Regions from separate parts of the Methylobacterium currus genome, predicted to be linked through region 1. Evidence: riboswitches for the same ligand, from Rfam matches in the RefSeq annotation. Region 1 holds a riboswitch; each other region holds the start of a gene.
What was found. A riboswitch is a leader RNA that binds a small molecule or an ion and turns the genes downstream of it on or off. The one in region 1 is predicted to bind cobalamin.
Positions count from the first base shown of each region.

Region 2: it holds a riboswitch for cobalamin, as region 1 does, so the genes downstream of both, DA075_RS00520 (TonB-dependent receptor) here and DA075_RS18500 (TonB-dependent receptor) in region 1, are expected to answer to the same signal.
Region 3: it holds a riboswitch for cobalamin, as region 1 does, so the genes downstream of both, DA075_RS03485 (TonB-dependent receptor) here and DA075_RS18500 (TonB-dependent receptor) in region 1, are expected to answer to the same signal.
Region 4: it holds a riboswitch for cobalamin, as region 1 does, so the genes downstream of both, DA075_RS04245 (TonB-dependent siderophore receptor) here and DA075_RS18500 (TonB-dependent receptor) in region 1, are expected to answer to the same signal.

Region 1 covers NZ_CP028843.1:3,963,700-3,967,852, reverse strand. The annotation lists gene DA075_RS18505 (TadE/TadG family type IV pilus assembly protein) at 1-697, opposite strand, end outside; cobalamin riboswitch at 1,137-1,336, shown strand; gene DA075_RS18500 (TonB-dependent receptor) at 1,540-3,573, shown strand; gene DA075_RS18495 (HoxN/HupN/NixA family nickel/cobalt transporter) at 3,619-4,153, shown strand, end outside.
Region 2 covers NZ_CP028843.1:104,799-108,951, forward strand. The annotation lists gene DA075_RS00510 (aldo/keto reductase) at 1-89, opposite strand, end outside; gene DA075_RS00515 (ABC transporter substrate-binding protein) at 183-1,397, opposite strand; cobalamin riboswitch at 1,731-1,931, shown strand; gene DA075_RS00520 (TonB-dependent receptor) at 2,188-4,153, shown strand, end outside.
Region 3 covers NZ_CP028843.1:758,234-762,386, reverse strand. The annotation lists gene trxA (thioredoxin) at 81-989, shown strand; gene DA075_RS03495 (LON peptidase substrate-binding domain-containing protein) at 1,135-1,803, shown strand; gene DA075_RS03490 (Trm112 family protein) at 1,868-2,071, shown strand; cobalamin riboswitch at 2,177-2,375, shown strand; gene DA075_RS03485 (TonB-dependent receptor) at 2,523-4,153, shown strand, end outside.
Region 4 covers NZ_CP028843.1:931,136-935,288, forward strand. The annotation lists gene DA075_RS04235 (SGNH/GDSL hydrolase family protein) at 1-390, shown strand, start outside; gene DA075_RS04240 (TAXI family TRAP transporter solute-binding subunit) at 606-1,544, shown strand; cobalamin riboswitch at 1,643-1,866, shown strand; gene DA075_RS04245 (TonB-dependent siderophore receptor) at 2,042-4,153, shown strand, end outside.

The DNA.
Region 1 (4,153 bases):
TCGTATCGCACCCGGTCGGGAACGCGATGTTCAACGCGGCAAAAGGGTCCGGCATGACGCGTGTGCCGGTGAGGGGGTTGGGACTGATCGCGCCGAACGCACCGCCTGCGGCACGCGCATCACCCGCAGTCACCAATGCGCCCCCCGTTGCAGCGAGGTCGCTGTTGCTCTGCACGAGGCATCCGGCCGCGTTCAAGGCTCCGCTGCTATCGAGACCGACAACCGTGCCGCCGCTGCTCTGGATGCCTAGCACGCATAAGGGACCGCTGGCGTAGCGGATGGCTTTGGCCGTGACGTGCAGGTTCCAGCCGCCGGGGGGAAGGAGGCTGCGGAAGAACGACGGACGATTTGCGCCTTGACTGACCGTCATCGCAGAAGCTTTGAGATCCAACACTGCGGACGAGGTGACAGCCCAGCGCAAGCGCATGGGGTCGGCCAAGTTGTCTGCAAACACTCTGGTCCGCTCGGTGGTAGCGGTAGAGAGATCAACGCCCAACTCGGCCGCGCCTTTCAGGGCGGCTGTGTCCACGATGGTTTGTAGCTTTGTACGAGTGAAGAAGACCTCGGCCACCTCCACGGCTCCAAGTGTGGCCATTGCAAGGACCGGCAGCGCCGTAGCGAGGATGATGATGACCGCGCCGCTCTGGTCTCGCTGAAATGCCCGCGCCCGGGCAAGCGCACACGTTCCCGCGGCCACGTTCAATTTCGTTAACACTTGTTTACGCCAGCTCGCACCGGACAAGATATCGTCCGCCGTATGATACTCTCTCCAACTAGGGGTAGCGCAACGTAAGTAAAAATATCATAAATTATGCGCTGAACGCTCATAATCAATTTCAGCCTTAAGTTGCAACTTCATTGCAGGAAAGTGCCGTAGGTAATTATTACTTCTTCATAAATATCTAACTATTTTTGGCTTGCGACCTCCGCGGTCCACAATGCGGATGTGCGTTTCGCAGTGAGAAAACGAGCGTTTTCCACCACCATCTGCGTTTCGCGCGGTCAAGTCGAAAGAGTTTTGACCATAATGTGGATTGTGTGAGCGGATCTGTCGGGCGCTGGCCCGTCGCCAGCGCCCCGGCACGAAGGCCGCAGGACTCCTGCCTCCGATCTCGTTGACTCGACTCAGGACCCTGAAATACCAATGGCTCGACGGTTCCCTTCGGGGATCAAAAGGGAACGCGGTGAGGTGCTGCAAGCACCGAGACCGTGGCTGCCCCCGCAACTGTAAGCGGTGAGCCTTCCGCCACCATGTCACTGGGCAGCCTCGCTCGGGAAGACGGTGAGAGGGCAGCGACCCGCGAGCCAGGAGACCTGCCGTCAGTCGTGGTCACGCGCGAAGCGCGTCGGGCGGGGTGTCCTGGCGGGTGTCGGCACGGGTCTTCGGGATCCGGGCGGCCTTGTTCGCGGTGACGTGCCACTGCCGTTACCCAGGTCTCGACCGTGTCCCCTTCCCGCCTGTCGCTCGCTTCAACGTTCTTCACCTGCGTCGCCACTTTCGTGGCTCCTCCTGCCGACGCCCAGGAGGCTGCGGGCGAGATCCGCCTCGACGAGATCGAGGTCGCGGCCCCTACGCCCGTGCCGTCCGGCGCCGCGTCCGCCAGCGCCGGCTATGTCGGCGGTGTCACGGGCATCGGTGGCGCCCTCATGACCGTCAATTCCGCCAGCGCCGGGATCATCTCGGGCGCGCAGCTCAACAGCCGCCCGGTCACCCGCCCGGGCGAAGTGCTGGAGGAGGTGCCGGGCCTGATCGTCACCCAGCATTCCGGCGAGGGCAAAGCCAACCAGTTCTTCCTCCGCGGCTTCAACCTCGACCACGGCACCGACATCGCCATCCACGTCGACGGCATGCCGGTTAACATGCGCACGCACGCCCACGGCCAGGGCTACGCCGACCTCAACTTCCTCATTCCGGAACTCGTTGGGGCGGTCGAGTTCCACAAGGGCCCGTACTTCGTCCGCGACGGCGACTTTGCCTCGGCAGGGTCGGTGCGGATCGACTACCTCGACAAGCTCGACCGCAACATCGCGCTGACCACGCTGGGCAGCTTCGGCTTCAAGCGCGGGCTCTCCGCCGCCTCCGTGCCGCTCGGTACGGGCAACCTCCTGGTGGCGGGCGAGGCGCAGACCTATGACGGGCCGTGGGTCGTGCCCGATGCCCTGCGCAAGCTCAACGGCGTCGCCCGCTACAGCCAGGGCACCGCGACCGACGGGTTCGCAGTCACCGGCATGGCCTACTGGTCTAAGTGGAACGCCACAAACCAGATCCCCGAGCGGGCGGTGGCGGAGGGCATCATCGGCCGCTACGGCACGCTGGATCCCACCGACGGCGGCGATACCGGGCGCTTCTCGCTCTCCGGGCGCTGGAGCCAGTCGGGCGCGGGCGGCATCACCCGGGCCTCGGCCTACGTGATCCGCTACCAGATGAACCTCTGGAACAACTTCACCTACTTCCTCAACGACCCCGTCAACGGTGACCAGTTCCGCCAGCGTGATGCCCGGGTGCTCGGCGGCGGTGAGATCTCCAGGGTCTTCCAAGGCGACCTGTTCGGGTTGCCGATGGAGAACGAGATCGGCGTCCAGACCCGCACCGACGACATCCGGGTCGGCCTGTTCAACACCACCGCCCGGCAGTACCGCTCGACGGTGCTCGACGACCGAGTGCTGGAAGCGAGCGCCGCCTTCTACTACGAGAACCGGGTGCGCTGGACCGACTGGTTGCGCACCAGCGTCGGCTTCCGGGCCGACGGGTACTACGCCGATGTCCGCTCCGACACCGCGGCAAATTCGGGCCGGGCTCGCGACGGCATCGTCAACCCGAAGCTCGGGGTGGTGTTCGGGCCGTGGGCGGATACGGAGATTTACCTGAACTACGGCGGTGGTTTCCACTCGAACGACGCCCGCGGCGTCACCGCGACGGTCGATCCGGCAAGCCCGCTGTTCAACATCAGCCGCTCGCCCTTCCTGGTCCCCTCGACCGGCTACGAGGTTGGGATCCGCAACCGCTCCATCGCCGGACTGGAGACGAGCCTCGCCCTGTTCCGGCTCGATTTCGCATCCGAGAACCTTTTCCAGGGCGACACCGGCACCACCGAGCCGAGCCGGCCGACCCGCCGTTTCGGCATCGAGTGGAGCAACCACTACGCGCTCACCCCTTGGCTGCGGTTGGAGGGCGACCTGACGATCACCAACGCGCGCTTCTCCGACCGCGACCCCGTCGGCCAGCGCGTGCCGGAGGCACCGACCACCATCGCCTCGGCGGGCGTCACCTTCGGCAAGGGCCAGGGTTGGTTCGGTAGCTTGCGCTTCCGGTACTTCGGTCCCCGGCCCCTGATCGAGGACAACTCGGTGCGCTCGAAGCCGACCGCCCTGCTCAACGGCCGGATCGGCTACGCCTTCGACAACGGCGTGAGCCTCGCCCTCGATGTGCTCAACCTGACGAACGCCCGGGCCGACCAGATCACCTACTACTACGAGTCCCGTCTGCCCGGAGAAGCGGCCGCCGTTGCCGACCGACACTTCCACCCGGTCGAGCCGACCGCCGTACGCCTGACCCTGGCGGGGCGGTTCTGACGGGCATTCCTGGCTGAGACGAGCCCTACCATCTGGAGCGGACCCTTGCTGCCCAACCCCTTCGACGATCAGCCTGCCCGTCTCAGGGTCAAGGTCGGGCTCGTCTACGCCGTCCTGATCGCCGCCAACATCGCGGCCTGGGCAGCGGCCTTCGCGACCTTCGCTCATCAGCCCGTCCTGCTCTCGACCGCTTTCCTCGCCTACAGCTTCGGACTGCGCCACGCCTTCGACGCAGACCACATCGCGGCCATCGACAACGTGGTGCGCAAGCTCATGCAGGAGGGTCGGAAGCCCCACTCGGTCGGCTTCTTCTTCTCTCTCGGCCACTCCACCATCGTCATCCTGGCCTCGGGCCTGATCGCCGTGACGGCCGCGGCGATGAAGGACAGCTTCGACCAGTTCCACGACCTCGGCGGCGTGATCGGTACCGCGGTCTCGGCGACGTTCCTGCTCGTCGTCGGCATCGCCAACCTGTTCATCCTGCGAGGCGTCTGGGCTGCGTTCTCCCGGGTGCGGCGAGGCGGCAAGATCGTAGACGAAGACCTGAACACCCTCCTGTCCGGACGGGGGCTGCTGGCGC
Region 2 (4,153 bases), 2.7 Mb from region 1:
GGGGCCTCCTCGTCGGAGAGCCGCCACACCCCGAAGCCGAGCTGGGGGATGCGCTTCCCGTCGTTCAGGGTCAGGACGGCGTCGGACATGAGCGGAGCCTTTCGGCGGGGTCTGACAGGGAACCAACGCCTGATCTGGGTCGCACCCCGCCGATGTCGAGCGCCGTGGGCGACGTCGCCGGGCTACTTCACCAGCGGGCAGCCGCCCTCGGCCATCGGCCGGAAGGCTTGGTCGCCCGGAACGGTCTCGAGGAGCTTGTAATAGTCGTAGGGGCCCTTGCTGTCGGCGGGCGCCTTCACCTCGTAGAGGAACAGGTCGTGCACCGCGCGGCCGTCCTGGCGCACCGTGACGGTGCCGAAGAGCGGATCGTTGATCGGCTTCTCGCGCATCGCCGCCACGACCTTCTCGCCCTCGATGGTGCCGGTGTCGCGCACCGCCCGCAGGTAGGCCAGGGTGGAGGAATAGACGCCGGCGTGGTTCTCGGTCGGCATCCGGCCGTTCATCCGCTCGGCAAAGCGCTTGGCGAAGGCGCGGGTGCCGTCGGTGCGGTCCCAGTAGAAGGCGCTGGCGAGCTGGAGCCCCTGCGCCGCCTTGAGGCCGAGCGCGTGGGTGTCGGAGAGCTGCACGAACAGGGCGGCGAGCCGCATCTCGGGCATCACGCCGAACTCCGCCGCCTGCTTGACGGCGTTGATCATGTCGGCGCCGGTGTCAGCCAGAGCCAGCACCTGCGCGCCCGACCCTTGCGCCGAGAGCAGCGGCGAGGCGAAGTCGCCGGCATTGAGCGGGTGCTTGCTCGATCCCTTCACGGTGCCGCCGGCGGCCTTGAGCGCCACGGTGGCGTCGCGCTCGAGCGCGTGGCCGAGCGCGTAATCGACGGTGACGAAGTACCAGGACTTGAGGCCGCGGCCGGCGATGGCCCGCGCGGTGGCCGACCCTTGCGCCCAGGTATCCGAGACCCACTGCACCGTGGTCGGCGCGCAGGCCTTGCCGGTGAGGTCGGAGGTGAGGGCGCTCGAGGCCAAGGCCACCCGGTGGCGCTCGCGCATCAGGTTGGAGACCGCGAGCGCGACGGCCGAGTTCGGCAGGTCGACGATGGTCGAGACGCCCTCCTGGTCGAGCCAGCGCCGGGCGGTGGCGAGGCCGATATCGGGCTTGTTCTGGTGGTCGGCCGAGACGACCTCGACCTTGAGCTCGCCCGCCTCCTTGGCGAAATCCTCGACGGCGAGCTGGGCCGCCGTCACCGAGCCGGTGCCCGCCTGGTCGGCGAAGGGCCCGCTCATGTCGCTGAGCACGCCGATCTTGATCGGCGCCTTAGCGTCCTGGGCGAGGGCGGACGTCCCCAGGGCGAGCGACAGGGCGAGGCCGGCGGCGCCGGCGACCCGTGAGCGGAACGACATCGGGGGACCTCCCAGGATGATGGTGCCAGGACGTTTTTGTCAGAGCTTAAGCACGACCCGAGGGGGCCGGTTCGGGGCCCTGTATGTCAGGGGTCCGGGGCGGCGTCGATGCGGATCGGGCGGCGTGGCCGAGAAAGCTGGGGTCTGAGGCCGGGGGCTGGTGAGGTTCCGTGATCGTTGCCTGACGTGAATCTGGAGCGGGCACCTGGTTTGTGGACACGCCCTCCGCGGCGCGCATGAACCCTCCCCCGCAGAAGGGGGAGGGTTCATGCGCGAGGCTCCGAAAGTGGCGATCATGCCCACGCCCAACCATTGCTCCTTCGTAACCGAACCGCTAAGCTTCACCCCGACGGTTCCCTTCGGGGATCAAAAGGGAACGCGGTGAGGGCTTGCCCGATGCCGCGGCTGCCCCCGCAACTGTAAGCGGCGAGCCTTCCATCACTCACGTCACTGGGGACCCCTAAAAGTCCCTGGGAAGACGATGGCAGGCGCTGACCCGTGAGCCAGGAGACCTGCCGTCAGCCGTGGTCACACGCGAGCACGTCGGGCGGGGTGTCCTGATGGGTGTCGAGGCGATGGCGTGAGGCCGTCGCCCCGCTGTCGTTCGCGGTGACGTGCCACAGCCCCGCGCCGTCCCGCCATGCTCAGCCCCGCCTTCCCCCGATCGGCCGACAGGACGCGCCTGGCGCCACCTGCGCATCGTCCGGGATGGCAACAATGTAACTTTATAACGTTACATTTTTGGCGAGACCGGCTAGGGACGGGGCGGACGCCCTCCCCGGAAACCGACATGCCCGCGCAAAGCGCCCGACGCGCCACGACACTCGCCGCCACCCTCGCCGCCCCGCTCCTCGCCGTCGCTCCGGCTTGCGCCGAGGAGATCGCCCTCGACCGCATCGACGTCGCGGGCGCCCGAGGTCGCGAGCAGGCCGCCGCCGGCCTCAACCTCGCGACGCCGTCGCGCTCAGGCAGCCGCCTCGGCCTCACCCCGCTCGAGACTCCGGCGAGCCTCGACATCATCAGCGGCGAGACCATCCGGGCCCGGGGCCAGAACACCGTCGAGGAGGCGGTGACCCAGAACGCTGTCGGCATCACCAGCATCGGGGCGCCGGGCAACGGCAACCTCGCCTTCACGTCGCGAGGCTTCGCGGGAGCGGGATCGGTGCAGCAGCTCTATGACGGCACGAGGCTCTATGTCGGGGCCGGCACCGTCACCTTCCCGTTCGACACCTGGTCGGCGGAGAGGATCGAGGTGCTGCGCGGCCCGGCCTCGGTCCTCTATGGAGAAGGGGCGATCGGCGGCATCATCAACGTGGTGCCGAAGAAGCCGAGCTTCGTGCCCATCGGCGAGGCGCGGGCGGCGATCGGTTCCGACGGCCTCGCGCGGCTCGCCCTCGACAGCGGCGGGCCGGTCGGCGAGGACCTGGCCTACCGGCTCAACCTCAGCGGCAACCGGGCCGACGGCTGGGTGAAGCCCGACGGCGATTTTCGCAACATCGCCCTCTCGGCGGCGGTGACCTGGCGGGCGGCGCCGGACCTGAGCGTCACCCTCTCGCACGATCTCGGCTACAACGAGCCCGCCCGCTACTGGGGCTCGCCGCTCGTCGGCACAAGGGTGCGGGACCGGCTGCGCTTCACCAACTACAACATCCAGGATTCGCAGATCGCCTGGTTCGACAACTGGACGCAGCTGCGCACCGAGTGGAACCCGAGCCCCGACATCACGATCCGCAACACCGCCTACCGCCTCTCGACCGAGCGGCACTGGCGCGACGTCGAGCAATACACCTACCAGCCGGCCACCGGCCTGATCCGGCGCAGCGACTACATCGAAATCTTCCATCACGAGGAGCAGATCGGCAACCGCCTCGACGCGACGCTCCGCGGCAGCCTGCTCGGCTTCAAGAGCACGACGGTGATCGGCTTCGACGTCAACCACATCGACTTCCGACGCGACAGCAACGCGCCGTTCGGCGGCGAAACATTCGTCGATCCGTTCAACTTTGCGCAGGGGCGCTTCATCAACCTCGCCGGCACCCGCACCGACATCGTCTCACGTACCCGCCAGGCCTCGGTCTTCGCCGAGAACCGGCTCGAACTGACGCCCCAATTCGCCCTGGTGACGGGCCTGCGCTACGACGCGCCGAATGTGGCGGTGAGCCGGCCCCTGGCAGGAAGCCGCTTCGAGAAGACCTTCGATTCGACGAGCTACCGCGTCGGAGCCGTCTACACTCCGACGCCCGACCTCGCCCTCTACGCGCAATACGCCACCGCCGCCGATCCCCTCGGCAGCCTGATCACCACCAGCGTGGCGCAGTCGCAGTTCCAGCTCGCCACCGGCGAGCAGGTCGAGGCCGGCGCCAAGGGCCTGTTCGACGGCGGGCGCGGCGAGTGGACCTTCGCCGCCTACCACATCCGCAAGGACGACCTGCTGACCCCGATCCCCGACCGGCCGACGGAAGTGGCGCAGGTCGGCAGCCAGTCGTCCCGTGGCGTCGAGGTCGCCGTCGCCTACCAGCTGTCGGAGGCGTGGCGCATCGAGGCCAACACCGCCCTGCTGCGGGCCCGCTACGACAATTTCGCACAGACGATCGGCGGGGCGCTGCTGTCGTTCACCGGCAAGGTCCCGGTCGACGTGCCCCAGCGGGTCACCAATGTCTGGCTTTCCTACGCCTTCGCGCCGGGCTGGGTGGCGCGGCTCGGCGTCAACGATGTCGGGCCGGTCTTCAGCGACTTTGCCAACACGGTGAAGCGGC
Region 3 (4,153 bases), 3.2 Mb from region 1:
GTCAGGGCGACCGGTCTACCCCATCTGATCGGCGGGCCGTCCAGGCCTGCGACGTGAAGGCCGTTCTCCCGAGGTCATCGATGCTTACCGACACTCCCGCGGCCGGCCAGCCCCCCGCGGGCGCCCTGATCAAGGACACCACCACCGCGACCTTCCGCCAGGACGTGATGCAGGAATCCCTGCAGCAGCCGGTGCTGGTCGATTTCTGGGCGCCGTGGTGCGGGCCGTGCAAGCAGCTCACCCCGATCATCGAGAAGGCCGTCAAGGACGCCGGCGGCAAGGTGAAGCTCGTCAAGATGAACATCGACGAGCATCCCCAGATCGCCGGCCAGCTCGGCATCCAGTCGATCCCGGCGGTGATCGCGTTCCAGCGCGGGCAGCCGGTCGACGGCTTCATGGGCGCCCTGCCCGAGGGCCAGGTGAAGGCCTTCATCGAGCGCCTGGTCGGCCCCCTCGGTCCCACCGCGGTCGAGGACCTGATGGCGGAGGCGCAAGGAGCGGCCGAGGCCGGCGACCCGGACGCCGCCGCCGAGATCTACGCCGCGATCCTGGGCCAGGAGCCGGGCCATCCGGGCGCCATCGCGGCGCTCGCCCGCCTGCTCCTCGACCGCGACGACCTCGAGGGCGCCCGCCGCTTCCTCGAGGCGGCGCCGCCCGAGGCCGCCAAGGACCCGGCCATCGCGGCCGTGAAGGCGGCGATCGAGCTCGCCGAGCAGGCCGCCTCGCTCGGCGACCTCGCCGGCCTGCAGCGCCGGATCGAGGCCGATCCCACCGATTTCCAGGCGCGGTTCGACCTCGCGCTCGGCTTCAACGCCAAGGGCCGGCAGCAGGAGGCGATCGACCAGCTGATCGAGATCGTCCGCCGCGACCGCTCCTGGAACGACGACGGCGCCCGCAAGCAGCTGCTCCAGCTGTTCGAGGCCTGGGGCCCGATGGACCCGATGACCATCCGCGGCCGGCGCAAGCTGTCGACCCTGATGTTCTCCTGACGGCGCTCGCAAGTGCATCCGGGGCGCGGCATTACGTCGGACAGGTATCCACGCCGGAGGGCCGCGCCCTAGTTAGCGGGTTGCGATCCCGGGCCCGAGACGACGGGGCCCGGGACCCCTTTCGATCCGCGCGGGAGCGACGCCGATGAGCATGAACGTCGCCTACAAGGGGCCGGCCGACTGCCCGACCGAGATCCCGGTCTTTCCGCTCCCGGGCGCGCTGCTGCTGCCGCGGGGCCAGATGCCGCTCAACATCTTCGAGCCCCGCTACCTCGCGATGGTGGACGAGGCCCTGCGCACCGACCGGGTGATCGGCATGATCCAGCCGGATTCCGATACCGGCGAGACCCCGCTGTCGCCAAAGCTCTTCCGGGTCGGCTGCGCCGGCCGGGTGACCCAGTTCGCCGAGACCGGCGACGGCCGCTACCTGATCTCGCTCACCGGCATCGCCCGGTTCCGGATCGAGGAGGAGCTGTCGACCAGCACGGGCTTCCGCCGCTGCAAGGTCACCTTCGCCCCGTTCGAGAGCGACTTCCACGCCCGCGCCGGCGAGGAGGCGGTGGATCGCGCCGGCGTGCTGAAGGCGCTTCGCGATTTCGTCGAGGCCAACGACCTCAAGGTCGACTGGGCCGGGATCGAGGAGGCGCCGAACGAGGCCCTGGTCAACGCGCTCTGCATGATGAGCCCCTTCGGCCCGCGCGAGAAGCAGGCGATGCTGGAGGCGCCCGACCTCAAGACCCGGGCCGAGGTGCTGATCGCCGTGACCGAGATGGAGCTGGTGCGGGCCTCGGGAGCTGAGCCGACGCTGCAATAGGCGGCGCTTTGGGCTAAAGCCCCGGGGGCAAAGTCCCGCATCGGACCGTTCGGAAGGACCACCCGTGACCGACTCCCCCGCCTCCTTCGAAGCCGCTCGCATCGATCCGAAGCTGCTCGAGCTCCTGGTCTGCCCCCTGACCAAGGAGCGGCTCGACTACGATTCCGCGCGCCAGGAGCTGATCAGCCGCTCGGCCAAGCTCGCCTACCCGATCCGCGACGGCATCCCGATCATGCTGCCGGAAGAGGCGCGTCCTCTGGCGGATTGAGGGCGCGAAGCCGCGCGGGACAGGGCCCCGCGCGGTGTCCCGTCGACAACCGGCAACACACCCGACAATTCGGGGCGGGATGCGTTGGCGCCCGCCGCCTCCCCGTCTAAACCTCGTCGGGACGGTTCCCCCCGGGGATCAAAAGGGAACGCGGTGAGGGCACGAGCGCCCGAAGCCGCGGCTGCCCCCGCAACTGTGAGCGGCGAGCCTCCATCACCGACGTCACTGGGCGTTCGACGCCCGGGAAGACGATGGAGGGCGAAGACCCGCGAGCCAGGAGACCTGCCGTCAGCCGTGGTCACATGTGGGCCGCGCCGGACGGGGTGCGCCGGTGCCTCCACGGTGACGTGCCACAGCCCGCGAAGGCTCGTCCGTGCCTGTCTGCCGTTCTCCTTTCCTCGCGGCCCTCGCCGCCGCGTGCCTGCCCGTCCCCGCCCTCGCGCAGGACGACATCCGCCTCGACCAGATCGAGGTGAAAGCTCCGGCGCCCGCGGTGCCGGGGGCGGCCAGCGCCGGCTATCCCGGCGGCGTCACCGGCATCGGCGGGGCCTTGCGCCCGGTGGACGCGGCGAGCGCCGGGATCATCAGCGGGGCCGCCATCAACAGCCTGCCGGTCACCCGTCCGGGCGAGGTGCTGGAGGCGGTGCCGGGCCTGATCGTCACCCAGCATTCCGGCGAGGGCAAAGCCAACCAGTTCTTCCTGCGCGGCTTCAACCTCGACCACGGCACCGACATCGCCCTCCACGTCGACGGCATGCCGGTGAACATGCGCACCCACGCCCACGGCCAGGGCTACGCCGACCTCAACTTCCTGATCCCCGAACTCGTCGGCGCGGTCGAGTTCCACAAGGGCCCGTACTTCGTCCGCGATGGCGACTTCGCCTCCGCCGGCTCGGTGCGGATCGACTACCTCGACAAGCTGGACCGCAACATTGCGCTGACCACCCTCGGCAGCTTCGGGTACAAGCGCGGGCTCTCGGCCGCCTCCGTGCCGCTCGGCGCCGGCAACCTTCTGGTGGCGGGCGAGGCGCAGGCCTATGACGGGCCGTGGGTCGTGCCCGATGCCCTGCGCAAGCTCAACGGCGTCGCCCGCTACAGCCAGGGCACCGCCACGGACGGCTTCGCCGTTACCGGCATGGCGTACTGGGCGAGGTGGAGCGCCACCAACCAGATCCCGGAGCGGGCGGTGGCGGAGGGCATCATCGGCCGCACCGGCACCCTCGATCCGACAGATGGCGGCGACACCGGACGGTTCTCGCTCTCGGGACGCTGGAGCCGGTCGGACGCGGGCGGCATCACGCGGGCCTCGGCCTACGTGATCCGCTACCAGATGAATCTCTGGAACAACTTCACCTATGTCCTCAACGACCCCGTCAACGGCGACCAGTTCCGCCAGCGCGACGCCCGGGTGCTCGGCGGAGGCGAGATCTCCCGGACGTTCCAGGGCGACCTGTTCGGGTTGGCCATGGAGAACGAGATCGGCATCCAGACCCGTACCGACGACATCCGGGTCGGCCTGTTCAACACCACGGCCCGGCAATACCGTTCGACGGTGCTCGACGACCGGGTGATGGAGGCGAGCGCCGCGATTTACTACGAGAACCGGGTTCGATGGACCGACTGGCTGCGCACCAGCGTCGGCTTTCGGGCCGACGGCTATGTCGCCGATGTCCGCTCCGACACGCCCGCGAATTCGGGCCGGGCTCGCGACGGCATCGTCAACCCGAAGCTCGGCGCGGTGTTCGGGCCGTGGGCCGACACCGAACTCTACCTGAATTACGGCGGCGGCTTCCATTCGAACGACGCCCGCGGTGTCACCGCGACGGTCGATCCGGCGAGCCCGCTCTTCACCGTCGCCCGCGCGCCGTTCCTGGTCCCTTCCACCGGCTACGAGGTCGGCATCCGCAACCGCTCGATCGCCGGGCTGGAGACGAGCCTCGCCCTGTTCCGGCTCGACTTCGCCTCCGAGAACCTGTTTCAGGGCGATACCGGCACCACCGAGCCGAGCCGGCCGACCCGGCGCTTCGGCATCGAGTGGAGCAACCACTACGCCGTGACGTCCTGGCTGCGGCTCGAAGCCGA
Region 4 (4,153 bases), 3.0 Mb from region 1:
CTTGCCCGCGTCGACATCGAGGACTTTTCGCAGTCCCTCGCCGAGACCGTGGCCTGGATCAAGTCCCACGGCATCGACGTGGTGCTGGTGGATCCCCAATACACCGCGAGCCTCGCCAAGGACGATTACTACCGCCAGTTCGTCCAGGCGATCCAGAAAGTCGCCGAGCGCGAGCAGGTGCCGCTGGTCCAGCGCTACGAGGCGATGCGCTACCTCGCCACGCGGGCGATCAGCGCCCTCAAGGGCGACACGGCGCAGTCCGGCGCGGGCTTCCGCCTGGCCGATCTCGGCTATCGCTGCATGGCCGAGCATGTCACCCGGGCGATCACCGTCTCGCTGCTCCAGCCCGACGTGGCACCGGTGCCGGTGACGCCGGTACCGGCCAACTGAACCGCCGCGTCGCCACCTTTCTTCACACCCGCCACGTCAATCCGGGGCCGCGCCGCGGAACCCGGAATCCGGACACTCAGGTGATCCAGGATGACGCGGAACGCGATCCGCCTATTTCCGGAAAGCCTGCGGCTCCGGATCCCGAGCTCCGCGACGCGGACCCGGAACGACGTCACGGATGGCACCAACGTCGAGAGAAGGCAGGACAAGAAGCAATGCCAAAACCCTGGCTGATCGCCGCCGCCTGCATCGCTCTCCTCGCCGTGCCCCCCGCCTCCCACGCCGCTGAACCCCTGCGCCTCGTCCTCGCCACCGCGACGCCCGGGGGCGGGTTTCCGGCCTATGGCGAGGCGCTGGCGGCGGCGATCCGGGAGGTGGATCCGGACCTCACCCTGGAGCTGCGCGCCAGCAAGGGTTCGACCGAGAACCTCGTGCTCCTGCGCGACGGTCAGGTCGATCTCGGCCTCGTCCAGGGCGAGTACGCCTACGAGGCGCTGTCCGCGCAAGGCACGCCCCCGGCCGTGACGGTGGTCGCGCCGGTCTACGCGGCACCGGGCCTGTTCGTGCTGCCGGCCGAGAGCCCGGTGCGCGGCATCGACGACCTGCGCGGCAAGCCGGTCGCCCTCGGCACGCGGAGTTCCGGCCTCACCGCCATGGGCCGGACCATCCTGCGCGGATCGGGCATCGACCCCGAGCACGACATCCGCCCGATCCTCCTCGACCATGCCGGCGACGGCCCGGCGATGGTGCGGGACGGACGGGCCGCGGCCCTGTTCGGCGGCGGCACCGGCTGGCCGGGCTTCCTGGCGATGGCCGAGGCACCGGGCGGCGCCCGCTTCCTCGGCCCCTCGGCGGCGGCGCTTCCCGCGATCCTGGCGGCGAGCCCGTCCCTGCGGCGCATCACCGTCCCGCCCGGCACCTTCCCGGGCCAGGATCAGGCGATCGAGACGGTGGGGTCGTGGAGCTTCATCCTCGGCAAGCCCGGCCTCGACCCGGCCTCCGCCGCCCGTCTCGTCGCGGCGATCGACAAGGCGAAGCCGGCCCTCGCCCGGCGCCTGGCGCATGAGCGGCCGAGCGATCCCCGCGATCTCGCGGAAGCGGTTCCGGCTTCGTGGCTCCACCCCGCCACGGCGGCCTTCCTGCGCGGCGAGTAGGCCACGGTCGCATCATCGGCCGGTGTGTTCCCGTGGACACATAGTCTGAAACGTTATTACAGTGCGTTTCCAAGTGTTGCTCCCCGGCGGGCGGCCTGCCATGGATGCGGCCGCCAAGGTTCCCCGGGTGCGAGCCCGCGGGTGAAGAGGGAACTCGGTGAGCCGTTCGGATGCGCAGGTATCCGCGGCGAGGCCGAGGCTGCCCCCGCAACTGTGAGCGGAGAGGTTCCGCCGCCGATGGCCACTGATGCTCCGACACCGGGAAGGCCGGCGGGACCGATGATCCGCGAGCCAGGAGACCTGCCTTGAGCCTGCGCCGTCCGGCGCGGTCACGTCCTGCGGGCGGTGCGGCCCCCGGGGGAGCGCTCGGGCTGTCCGCCGCGTGGCCGCGCGGGCGCCGCCTGCTGCTCGCCCGGAACGCGCCGCACGGCAACCATCGAGTGCGCTCCGTGAGAACCCGTCCGCCGCTCCACCGTCCCCGATCCGGCCCGCGCCCGATGCCCGTCCTGGCGACCGCCCTGGGCTTCAGCCTCGCGGTCAGCGCCGCGCAGGCACAGGAGACGATCGCCCTCGACGAGGTCGTGGTGGAGGGCCCGCGTCCGTCCGGGCCGGCGCTCCCGGCGCTCTCCTCCGCGGCTGCTGGCACGATCGGGCTCATCGGTCCCACCCCGGGCTTCCGCGGCGACCGGGCCGTCAGCGCGACGCGGACCGACACGCCGCAGCGCGACGTGCCGCAGGTCGTCACCGTCGCCCCGCGCGAGGTCATCACCGATCTCGCCGCCACGCGCGTCGACCAGGTCTTCACCTACACGCCCGGCGTCGCCCAGCAGAACAATTTCGGCGGCCTGTCGGTGTTCAGCTACGCCATCCGCGGCGTGACCACCTCCGAGTTGTACAAGAACGGCTTTCCCCTCAACCGCGGCTACCCGCCCCCGCCCGACGCCCAGAACGTCGAACGGATCGAGGTGCTCAAGGGCCCCGGCGGCGGCCTGTTCGGGCGCAGCGACCCCGGCGGCCTGATCAACATCATCACCAAGCAGCCGACGCGCGAGCGCTTCGTCGAGATGGGCAGGCTGTGGGGCTCGTTCGGGCAGGTCCGCGGCACGGTCGATTCCGGAGGCAGCCTCAACGAGGACGGCACGCTCCTCTACCGCTTCAACCTCGCGGCCGGACGCCAGGACAGTTTTCGCGATTTCGTCGACGGCGACCGGCTCCTGGTCGCGCCGGTGGTGAGCTGGCAGGTCACGCCCGACACGAAGGTCACCGTCGAGACCGAGTTCCTGCGCAACCGCACCGTGTTCGACCGCGGCGTCATCGCCATCGACAAGCAACTCGGCTTCCTGCCGATCTCGCGCTTCCTCGGCGAGCCGGGCCAGAGCATCCATCAAGCGTCCGACTCGATGCAGGTCCGGATCGATCACCGTTTCGATGCCGACTGGCAGATGCGGCTCGCCACCTATTTCAACACCGGAAGCCTCGTCGGCGAAGCGGCCGAGATTCGCGCCATCGCGGCCGACAACCGCACCGTCTCGCGCGACCGCAATTTTCGCGATTACCGCTGGGACGTGGCCATCGGCCAGGCCGAACTGGTCGGACGCTTCGACACCGCCGGGATCGGCCACACCCTGCTCCTCGGCGTCGAGCGCGAGAGCACCGACAGCCGCACGGTCTACCTGCGCTCCAACGTCCGCACCAACCCCTACGCGATCGACATCTATGATCCACGTTACGGCCAGCCGCCGCCGCCGTACACGATCCCGCGCAACAACATCGAGCACATCACCAACACCGCGCTCTACGCGCAGGATCAGCTCGTTCTGTCGCCGGAATGGAAGGCGCTCGTCGGCGTGCGGTTCGACATCTTCGAGGATTCGTTCCGCGAACGGGTTCCGCGCAGCCAAGCCGACCAGAGCTGGGCCGCCGCCTCGCCACGGGCCGGCCTCGTCTACCAGCCGCTCCCGGAACTCGCGCTCTACGCCAATGTCGGCACCAGCTTCCGGCCGAATATCGGCCCGGATGCCGCCGCCGCATCGCCCGGCCGGCCGGTCGAACCCGAGACCGGCCTCGGCTACGAGATCGGCACGAAGCTCGACCTGTTCGGGGGAGCGTTGAGCCTCACCGGCGCCGCCTTCCGGGTCGAGCGCCAGAACGTGCTCACCCCCGATCCGCGCAACAGCGGCTTCTCCATCGCGGCGGGCGCGGTGCGCAGCCAGGGCTTCGAGTTCACGGCGGCCGGTCAGATCACGCCGGAGATCAAGCTCCTAGCCGGCTACGTCTTCGCCGACGCCGTTGTCACCAAGGACAATCTCCTCCCGGTTGGTGCGGCACTCATCAACGTGCCGCGCCACTCGGGCAGCCTGCTCGCGGTGCACGAGGTGCAGGAGGGCCCCTGGAAAGGCCTTGGACTCGGCGGCGGCGTGCGCGCCGTCGGCGAGCGGGCGGGCGACGCCGCCGGCAGCGGCTTCCGGCTGCCAAGCACCATCGCGGTCGATGCGCTCGCCTATTACCGCTGGGAAAATGTCCGGTTCGGCCTGAACGTCGAGAACGTGTTCGACACCACGTATTACGAAAGCTCGCTCAGCGCGTTCCGGGTCTATCCGGGGGCGCCG